DNA from 2 places in the Streptomyces sp. NPDC054840 genome. Region 1 is predicted to be linked to the other one. Evidence: riboswitches for the same ligand, from Rfam matches in the RefSeq annotation. Region 1 holds a riboswitch; the other holds the start of a gene.

What was found. A riboswitch is a leader RNA that binds a small molecule or an ion and turns the genes downstream of it on or off. The one in region 1 is predicted to bind cobalamin.
Region 2: another riboswitch for cobalamin. It lies ahead of ACWGIU_RS07530 (ribonucleoside-diphosphate reductase subunit alpha); the one in region 1 lies ahead of ACWGIU_RS11335 (FecCD family ABC transporter permease).

What each region holds. Positions count from the first base shown of each region.
Region 1 is NZ_JBSGZP010000114.1:832-6,062, reverse strand. Features, by position in the region: gene ACWGIU_RS11345 (hypothetical protein) at 1-258, shown strand, start outside; gene fxlM (methyltransferase, FxLD system) at 371-2,545, shown strand; cobalamin riboswitch at 3,007-3,149, shown strand; gene ACWGIU_RS11335 (FecCD family ABC transporter permease) at 3,253-4,359, shown strand; gene ACWGIU_RS11330 (ABC transporter ATP-binding protein) at 4,359-5,144, shown strand; partial or broken gene ACWGIU_RS11325 (ABC transporter substrate-binding protein) at 5,157-5,231, shown strand, end outside.
Region 2 is NZ_JBSGZP010000065.1:5,958-11,188, reverse strand. Features, by position in the region: gene ACWGIU_RS07550 (carbon starvation CstA family protein) at 1-1,647, shown strand, start outside; gene ACWGIU_RS07545 (YbdD/YjiX family protein) at 1,644-1,841, shown strand; gene ACWGIU_RS07540 (Uma2 family endonuclease) at 1,892-2,476, opposite strand; gene ACWGIU_RS07535 (GNAT family N-acetyltransferase) at 2,555-3,052, shown strand; cobalamin riboswitch at 3,104-3,225, shown strand; gene ACWGIU_RS07530 (ribonucleoside-diphosphate reductase subunit alpha) at 3,369-5,231, shown strand, end outside.

The DNA of each region.
Region 1 (5,231 bases):
GCCAGTGAGTGCGCGAGCCTGTCCGGATCCGCGGTCAGCACCGTCGCCCTCCCCACCCTGGCCGTACTGGAACTCCACGCCTCCACCACCCAGATCGCCGCGCTCGCCTTCCTCGGCCAACTGCCGAACGCCGTCGTGGCGCTCCCGGCCGGTGCGCTCTCGGACCGGTGTATTAACTGCACCGAGTCTCTGATCATGAAGCAGGATGATCTACGCCTTCGAGGAAGTGTGTCTTGCAAGATTTGTACCGCCAGCTGATCGAGGGCCAGGCCGATGTGCCTCGTGTCGGCTCGGTCGTCGAGCTGGAGTCGATACCGCGGTACGCCGTTCGGGCTGCGGGACCGGGGAGCTGGCCGCCCACCTGGCCAGGGTGGGCTACGCCGTCGACCTCACGGACAGCGCGATCGCCCGAGCCCGCGAAGAGCACGCCGCCGTCGAGGGCGTGCGCTGGCTACAGCTGGACATCGAGCGCGACGACCCGGCCCCGCTACACGAGGAGGGATACGACCTGATCACGCTGCGGCTGGTATACCCGTTCGTGCGAGACCGCGGCCAGATCGTTCACGGGCTGGGCGAGCGGCTGCGAGACGGCGGCGCACTCGTCGCCATCACCCCGGTCGTCGAGAACACCCCCGCGGAGCGGCGCGGGATCGCCCTGGACGAGGACGAGATCACGCTGCTCGGTGCGGGCTGGGCCACGGTGGAGCGGTTGGACGCGGACGGTCTGGCTTTCCTGGTCCTGCGTGGGCCGTGCCATCTCGACGCCCGGGCCGTCGAGAAGCGGCCGACCATCGGTCACGCCCTGACCGGCGCCCTCGCCGTCGTCACCGACGACGCTGGCCGGGTCCTGCTGGGCCGCTCCCGGAGCGGCATGCTCGAGCTGCCCGGCGGCAAGACCACCGGCCCGGAGGACTTCGCCGCCGCGGCGGTGCGCGAATTCGCCGAGGAGACCGGGCTGGTCGCCGATCCGGCCGACGCGCACGTGGTGACGATGCTGGTCGACGACAGCCACGGGGTCCCGCGGCTGACGGCCGTCGTCCGCATCACCGCCTGGACGGGCACTCTGGCCAACCCCGAGCCGGATAAGTTCGACCGCTGGGAGTTCTTCGACCTCCACGCCCTCGGCTGCGTCGGGGACGTGTTCGCCCCGGCCGCTCTCGCGCTCGACGCCGTGTGGCCCGGCGTCCTTCCCGGCGTGCCGCCGGCGACCTCCTACCTCATCGCCGCCGACCAGCCGCCCGTGCCGGCGGAGGCCGCCAGGCTGCGCGCGTCGATGACTCAGATGGTCACCGACGGCGGCTGGGCCCCCTCCGCGCTGGTGCAGGAGGCGCTGTGGACCGTGCCCCGGCACCGTTTCGCCCCGGAGGCGAACCTCGCTGCCGCGTACGACGGCGGCGACCGGGCCGTCATCACCCGCTACGACGAGGCCGGGACGGCGATCAGCTCGGTGTCTGCGGCCTGGCTTCAGGCCGACATGATCGAGCACCTGGGCCTGGAGCCGGACGCGATGGTGTTCGAGGCGGGATCCGGCGGCTACAACGCCGAGCTGATCGCCCACGTCACCGGACCCGGCGGACGCGTGGTCACCGTCGACATCGACACGTGGGTCGTGCGCCGCACCCGCCGGTTCCTCACGGAGGCCGGCAGCGGCCGCGTCTCCGCCGTTGAAGCCGACGCCGCCCTCGGCGCACCTGGGCACCTCGTGCCGCGCGGCGGCTTCGACGCCGGCATGATCACCTACAACTGCTGGGACATCGCCCCGGCCTGGCGGGAGCAGCTGGCCGAGGGCGGCCGTCTGGTCCTGCCGCTGGAGATGGGCGGCTACACCCGGGCGATCACCTTCGAGCGGCACGGCGAGGTGCTGCGCGCCCGTCACTTCACGTACTGCGGTTTCGTCCGCGACCAAGGACAGCAGGCTCGCACCATCCCGGTCCTCGCCCTCCTCGACGGCGGGCTGACGGTCCGCTTCGAGCACGGCACCGCCGCCGATACGACGGGCTTGGAGGCGCTGCGCGGGCCGCGGTACGAGGTCCCCACGGGCGTGACCATGGGGGCGAACGCCTACTTCGGTTCCCTGCAGTTGTACGCGGCCACCACCCTGTCGGGCTTCTGCCGCCTGGCCGCCCACCAGGAACCGGACGAGGGTGTGACCGGCATCGCGAAGGACCGCGACGCCCCCGCGATCGTCGGCGACGCCTCGCTCGCCTACCTGATCCACGTCCAGACCAAGGACGGCGACAACCCGCAGGACAAGGAGTGGGAGTGGACCGTCCACGCCTTCGGCGAGCAGGGACCCGCGCTCGCCGAGCGGCTGGCGGCCACGGTCCGGTCCTGGGACCGCCACATCCGCGCAGACGACAACGAGCAACACTCCGATCCCGTCCTGACGGTCCACCCGGCCGGCACGCCCGACGACGCGCTGCCCGCCGGCGACGTCCTGGACAAGGACCTCTGCCGCCTGGTGTTCCGCTGGCCCGGACGTGACGTGCCGCCGCCCCGGCCTGTTGAGCACCCCGAGGCCGACGTCGTGACGGAGGGAGTGTGACGGTGGAACGGGCAGTACGCCAGGCGGTGCCGTCCGGCATCCGTGCCCGGGCGAATCCCGGAGGCCGGCTGAACCGCGTCCGACGCCCTTGATCTCGCGGGCCTTACCGTCCGGGCGCCGGTGTGGTGGAGAGTGGCGACGTTGAGGCCAGGACGCCCGGCCGCCGTTCCTTCGCCAAGGACGCCCTCGCCGGTTCGTCGCACCGACAGAGCGTGATGATCAAGAACGGATGCGTCGCGCGCACGCGGCCGCCGCCCGGCGGGTCTCGATCAGCGGCGCCACGCCGGATTTCCGAGTTCGCCTCCACCACAACGGCTCAGCGGTGCCGAGGCCACGGAGGCGGTGCACAGCTCTTCGTTTCGGATCCGTGGGCCCACGCGTGGTCAGTTGGCCGACCCACGCCTCCGATCCTGCCGCTCGCCAGACGCAACGCGGGCCCCCTCGATCTGCGGTTCGGTGTCGAAGGAGGCCCTGCGTGCAGGTTATGCTGCAAACCGTCCCACGGGGGAAGTCCGGTCGAAGTCCGGCGCTGACCCGCAACGGTAGGCGGAGCCGCACATGCGGCTCCGTGAGCCCGATTACCCGCGGTGATGAAGGCTCCTGTCAATTCGCCGTGGACTGCGAGAAGGCGCTGCGCAGGGCGCCCCGCGTCCCGGGCCGCTCCTGTCCTCATGTAGGGCACGGCCTGAGGCGAAGGCGATCCGCCCGTGGCCACACCCCTGGAACTTGAACCAGCCGCGCCACCTCACACGGCGCCTACCGGCGTCGGCCCCGCGCCCAAGCACGTATCACTGCCCCTTCTCTTCGTCACCCTGTCCGTCGCACTTGTGCTCTCCATCGTGTGTGGGGCGGGGATGGGGGCGTCGGGACTGTCCTGGGGCGAGGTACTGCGTTTTCTGTGGGCGGGACTGACCGGCGGTTCCATAGCGCATGACGAAGCGCCGGCTTACACGATCGTGTGGGAACTGCGCTTCCCCCGAGCCGTGCTGGCCGCGGTCGTCGGAGCCGGCCTGTCGGCGATCGGCGTCGCCGTGCAAGCCATGGTCCGCAACGCCCTCGCCGACCCGTTCGTCCTGGGCATATCCTCGGGCGCGGCCGTCGGTGCCAATGCCGTCCTCCTCTTCGGGGCCTTCGGCGCTCTCGGTCTGTGGGCCCTGTCCACGGCGGCCTTCCTCTCCGCGCTCCTCGCCATGGCGCTGGTGTACGCGATCGCCCGCACCGCTGATGGCCTGACCCCGCTGAGGCTCGTCCTGACGGGCACCGCGATGTACTACGGCTTCTCGGCCGTCACCACGTTCATGGTGTTCGCGGCCGAACGCGGCGAGGCGGCCCGCTCCGCGATGATGTGGCTGCTCGGCAGCCTCGGCGGAGCCAGCTGGGCCTCCGTGCCGATCGCCGCGGGAGCCGTGCTCGCCGGCCTCGCCCACCTCACTGTGTCAGCGCGTCGCCTGAACGCCCTGGCGATGGGTGATGAGACCGCGGCGGCCTTGGGGGTGGACGCGGGGAGGCTGCGCAAGGAGCTGTTCCTGGTCTGTGCCGCCGTCACGGGTGCCGTGGTCGCGGTGAGCGGTGCGATCGGTTTCGTCGGCCTGATGGTCCCGCACGCCGCACGGATGCTGGTCGGCGCCGACCACCGCCGGCTGCTGGCCGTCGCCCCACTCGCGGGCGCCGTCCTGCTGATCTGGGTGGACATCCTGTCCCGGGTGGTGCTCGCACCCGTCGAGCTGCCGGTAGGCGTGCTGACCGCCGCCATCGGCGTGCCGTGCTTCGTCCTGCTGATGCGCCGCCGCTCCTACACCTTCGGAGGCGCGTGATGCGGATCGACATCGATGCACTGACGGTCGAAATCGCCGGCGCGCGGCTGGTACGGGAGGCCACGCTACGCGCGGACGACGGGCAGGTCGTCGGGCTCGTCGGGCCCAACGGCAGCGGCAAGTCCACCCTGCTGCGCTGCGTCTACCGCGCCCTGCGCCCCTCCGCCGGTACGGTCCTGCTCGGCGGCGAGGACCTGCACTCCCTGAGTGCGCGCGAAGGCGCCCGTCGGCTGGCCGCCCTGCCCCAGGAAGCGGTCACCGAATTCGACTTCACGGTCGCGGAGGTGGTGGCGATGGGGCGACTGCCGTACCAGCGGTCCGTGGCCCGGGCCACCGACGAAGACCGGAGGATGTGCGAGGCCGCGCTGGTGAGGGTCGGGGCCGGCCACCTCGCCGACCGCGGCTTCCTCACCCTCTCCGGAGGCGAGAAGCAGCGGGTCCTGATCGCCCGCGCACTCGCACAGCAGCCCCGCGTCCTGGTGCTCGACGAGCCCACCAACCACCTCGACATCGCCCAGCAGTTGGAAGTGCTGGCTCTGGTGCGCGGCAGTGGGCTGACGGTGCTCACCGCGCTGCACGACCTCAACCTCGCCGCGCTCCACTGCGACCTCCTCTACGTCATCGACAGCGGCCGAATCGTCGCTTCCGGCGCTCCGCACGACGTGCTCACGCCCGAGTTGCTGGCCGAGGTCTTCGGCGTACGGGCCCACCGGGTACCGCATCCGGAGTCCGGCGCCGTACAGCTGCTCTTCGACCGTCTCCTGCCCACTCAGCCCGCTTCCTGAGGAGTCATGGCCATGCCGAACCTCGTACGCCCCGCCGCACTCGCATTCGCTGCCGCCCTGGTGCTCACCGGATGCGGCGCGGAGGTC
Region 2 (5,231 bases), on a different contig from region 1:
ATGATCATCCTGTTGGCGGTCCTGGCCCTGGTCATCGTCAATGCCCTGGCGCACTCGCCCTGGGGCGTCTTCTCCATCGGCATGACCATCCCGATCGCCGTCTTCATGGGTTTCTACCTGCGCGTCCTGCGGCCGGGCCGGGTCACCGAGGTCTCCGTCATCGGCGTCGCACTGCTGCTGCTCGCCATCGTCGCGGGCGGCTGGGTCGCCGAGTCCTCCTTCGCGGACACCTTCACCCTGGAGAAGGAGACCCTGGTCATCTGGATGGTGGTGTACGGCTTCCTGGCATCGGTGCTTCCGGTGTGGATGCTGCTCGCACCCCGCGACTACCTCTCCACCTTCATGAAGGTCGGCACCATCGCCCTCCTCGCCATCGGCGTGGTCGTCGCGATGCCCACCCTGAAGATGCCCTCGGTCACCGACTTCGCGGCCCGCGGCGACGGACCGGTCTTCGCCGGGTCGATGTTCCCCTTCGTCTTCATCACCATCGCGTGCGGCGCGCTCTCCGGCTTCCATGCCCTGGTCTCCTCGGGAACCACCCCGAAGATGATCCAGAAGGAGACCCAGGTCCGCATGATCGGCTACGGCGCCATGCTGACCGAGTCCTTCGTCGCCGTCATGGCGATCATCGCGGCCTGCATCATCGAGCCCGGCCTCTTCTTCGCCGTCAACTCCCCCGGCGGGGTCATCGGCACCACGGTCGAGTCCGCCTCCCAGGCGGTGACCAACTTCGGTTTCGCGATCTCCCCCGAGGCGCTCGCCCAGGCCGCCAAGGACGTCGAGGAAGCCAGTCTGCTCTCGCGCACGGGCGGCGCGCCGACCTTCGCACTCGGAATGTCGGAGATCTTCTCCGCCGTGGTCGGCGGCGCCGGCATGAAGGCGTTCTGGTATCACTTCGCCATCATGTTCGAGGCGCTCTTCATCCTGACGACGCTCGACGCGGGCACCCGCGTGGGCCGGTTCATGCTCCAGGACACCCTCGGCAACGTGCACAAGTCCTTCAAGGACGTCAGCTGGAAGCCCGGCGTGTGGTTCGCGAGCGCGATCGTCGTGGCCGGCTGGGGCTACTTCCTGTGGGTCGGCATCAAGGACCCGCTCGGCGGCATCAACCAGCTCTTCCCGCTCTTCGGCATCGCCAACCAGCTGCTCGCCGCGGTCGCGCTGGCCGTCTGCACCACGCTGCTGATCAAGTCCGGCCGGCTCAAGTGGGCCTGGGTGACGGGCGTTCCGCTGGTCTGGGACGCCACGGTGACCCTCACCGCGAGCTACCAGAAGATCTTCTCCGACGACGTGAAGGTCGGCTTCTTCGCCCAGCGCGACAAGTACCAGGCCGGAATCGACGCCGACAAGGTCCTGGCGCCCGCCAAGAACATGGACGACATGCACACCGTGGTCACCAACGCCACGGTCGACGGCGTCCTGTGCGCCCTCTTCGCCCTCCTGATCATCGTGGTCCTCGCGGACGCGGCCAGGACCTGCCTCAAGGCCGTCCGCGACCCGGGGTCGGCGACCCTCTCCGAGACCCCGTGGACCGAGTCGAAGATCGTCGCCCCGGCCGGGCTGATCGCGACCGCCGGGGAGCGGGCGGAGCTCGCCGCGGCGGGTCCGGACGCGGGCGGCGGACACGTCAAGGAGCCGGTGGCGTGAGCACCGTACGGAGCGTGCTGGCCAGGGCCAGGTTCTACGTACGGGAGTTCTCCGGGGAGGCCGCGTACGACCGGTACGTGGCCCACGCCCGCACCCACGACCCGGACGCGGAGGTCCTGACCCGCCGCGCCTTCGAACGCGCCCGTACGGACGCCCGCGAGGCGGACCCCCGCGAGGGCTTCCGCTGCTGCTGACGCGCACGAAGGGCCCCGCCACCTGAGGCAGCGGGGCCCTTCGGCATTCCTCAGCGCACCCAGTCCTTGAGGGGCTCGGTCGGGAAGGAGAACCCGACGGGCTCAGGCAGCTCGACGTCCTTGCCGAAGGGGATGGTGCGCACCGTCTCGTACAGCCTCCCGTCGGGATCGCTGTGGACATGCACCAGGCAGTTGTCCCGGTCGATGAGGAGGTAGACGGGGATGCCTGTCGCCGCGTACGCGGGCGGCTTCGCCTTACGGTCGCGTTCGTCGGTGCCGGAGTCGTACGACGTAACCTCGACGACCATCAGGACAGGAGCCGGGTCGGCCCATTCCCCCTGCCCTTCGAATGCGCCATCCGGGGCGAGGGAGGCATCCGGGCGCGCCCGGCCCGAACGGTACTGCTCGACCTTCAGGCCGCGTTCCACGTGGAGCCAGACCTCGGGCCGGAGCTGCATACAGATGCGGGACAGCCACACAACGATCCGGTCCTGATCCCCATCAGGCACCGCCTTGACCCCCAGCTTCCCGTCGATGAATTCCAACCGCAGCCCCTCCACCTCTCTGGCGCCTATACGCGCGAGGGTCTCGAACTCCTCGGTCAGCATGTGGGGGCGGTCGGTCATCACGGTCATGCCTCGCTCACCTTCCTCGACGGTGCCGTCTCCGACGATGGCGCCGCCCCCCAACACCCGTCCTGCACACTCGACCGCATGGACACGGTGATCAGGGCGGTGCGGCCCGCCGAGTACGCGGAGCTGGGTGCGATCACGGCGCAGGCCTACCTCGCCGACGGGCATCTGGACTCCAACGAGGACGACCACTACGCGAACGTGCTGCGCGACGTGGCCGGCCGGGCCGCCGGGGGCGAGGTGCTCGTCGCCGTGCGGGACGGTCGGTTGCTGGGCGGTGTGACCTTCGCCCCTCCGGGCAGTCCGCTCGCCGACATCGCCGCCCCGGACGAGGCGGAGTTCCGCATGCTCGCGGTGGCCCACGCGGCGCGGGGCCAGGGCGCCGGCGAGGCTCTGGTGCGGGCCTGCATCGAGCGGGCGACGGCCCTGGAGGGTGTGACCGGCCTGGTTCTCTCCACCCAGCGCAGCATGGCCGGGGCCCACCGGATCTACGCGCGACTGGGCTTCGTACGCACTCCGGAGCGGGACTGGGCGCCGATCGAAGGCCTGACACTCCTCACTTACCGGCTCAAGCTGTAGCCACGTCGACACTACATGTGGGGGTTACCGCAGAGGGCCGCCCCCACATGTATGCTCATGCCTGCTGTCGCCGCAGGGGAATCCGGTGCGAATCCGGAACTGTCCCGCAACGGTATGAAGTGTCCGGCTACCGGACACCAAGTCCGATGACCTGCCGTCAGCGCGCCCGGCTCGACCGAACCGGGTGCCGATTCGTCCGGGCCTCGCGGTTGGGCCGGTGGACGCCATGCGGGGTACGCGTTCTCGTCGCGCCCGCGTGCGCCCGCTCGCGCCCCGCTCCGCCGATGACCGGGCCGAGCGAGGGAGAGCTCCCGCCGTGACCATCGCGCCTTCCGCACCGCGCGCCGAGTCCACTTCTGGCGACAACACCGAGGGCCCGGGGGCCACGCTGCTGCGTACCCTCACCGAACTGACGGCGGACCTCCCCGACACCGACCCCGGCCGGGTCGCCGCCTCCGCGCTGCGCGGCCGCAGCTCCGCCGCCGACGACGCCGAACTGCGCGGGCTGGCCACCGAGGCCGCCGCCGGTCTGATCTCCGAGGACCCGGCCTACTCCCGGCTCGCCGCCCGCCTGCTGACGCTGGCCGTGCGCGACGAGGCCGCGAGCCAGGGCTCCACCTCCTTCTCGGCCTCCGTCGAGGTCGGCCACCGCGAGGGCCTCATCGCCGACCGCACGGCCGAGTTCGTCCGTGCCCACGCGAGCCGGCTCGACTCGCTCGTCGAGCTGACCCTCGCCGAGGGCGCCGACGACCGCTTCGGCTTCTTCGGACTGCGCACGCTGCACAGCCGCTACCTGCTGCGCCACCCGATCACCCGTCAGGTCATCGAGACCCCGCAGTACTTCATGCTGCGCGTGGCCTGCGGTCTGGCCGCCGACGACAGCGTCCAGGCCGTGGAGGAAGTGACCTCGCTGTACCGGCTGATGAGCCGTCTGGACTACCTGCCGTCCTCCCCGACGCTCTTCAACTCCGGTACCCGGCACCCGCAGATGTCCTCCTGCTACCTGCTGGACTCGCCGCTGGACGAGCTCGACTCGATCTACGACCGCTACCACCAGGTGGCCCGGCTCTCCAAGCACGCCGGCGGCATCGGCCTCTCGTACTCCCGCATCCGCGCCCGCGGTTCGCTGATCCGCGGCACCAACGGCCACTCCAACGGCATCGTGCCGTTCCTGAAGACCCTCGACGCCTCCGTCGCCGCCGTGAACCAGGGTGGCCGCCGCAAGGGCGCCGCCGCCGTCTACCTGGAGACCTGGCACGCGGACATCGAGGAGTTCCTGGAGCTCCGCGACAACACCGGCGAGGACCAGCGCCGTACGCACAACCTGAACCTCGCCCACTGGGTGCCGGACGAGTTCATGCGCCGCGTGAACGCCGACGCCGAGTGGTCGCTGTTCTCCCCGGCCGACGTGCCCGAGCTGGTGGACCTGTGGGGCGACGCGTTCGACGCCGCCTACCGCAAGGCCGAGGCGGACGGCCTGGCCCGCAAGACCATGCCCGCCCGCGACCTGTACGGCCGGATGATGCGCACCCTGGCGCAGACCGGCCAGGGCTGGATGACCTTCAAGGACGCCTCCAACCGCACGGCGAACCAGACCGCCGAGCCGGGCACCGTCGTGCACTCCTCGAACCTGTGCACCGAGATCATCGAGGTCACCGACGACGGCGAGACGGCCGTCTGCAACCTCGGCTCGGTCAACCTGGGCGCGTTCGTCATCGACACGGCCGACGGTCGCGACATCGACTGGGAGCGGATCGACGAGACGGTCCGCACCGCGGTGACCTTCCTCGACCGCGTGGTGGACATCAACTTCTACCCGACCGAGCAGGCCGGCCGCTCCAACGCCCGCTGGCGTCCGGTGGGCCTGGGCGCGATGGGCCTCCAGGACGTCTTCTTCCAGCTGAAGCTGCCCTTCGACTCCCCCGAGGCGAAGGCCCTGTCCACCAAGCTCTCCGAGCGCATCATGCTGGCCGCGTACGAGGCCTCCTGCGACCTCGCCGAGCGCAGCGGCCCGCTGCCGGCCTGGGAGCAGACCCGTACCGCCCGTGGTGTCCTGCACCCGGACCACTACGACGTCGAGCTGAACTGGCCGGAGCGCTGGGACGCACTGCGCGCCCGCGTCGCGACGTCCGGCATGCGCAACTCGCTGCTGCTGGCCATCGCGCCGACGGCGACGATC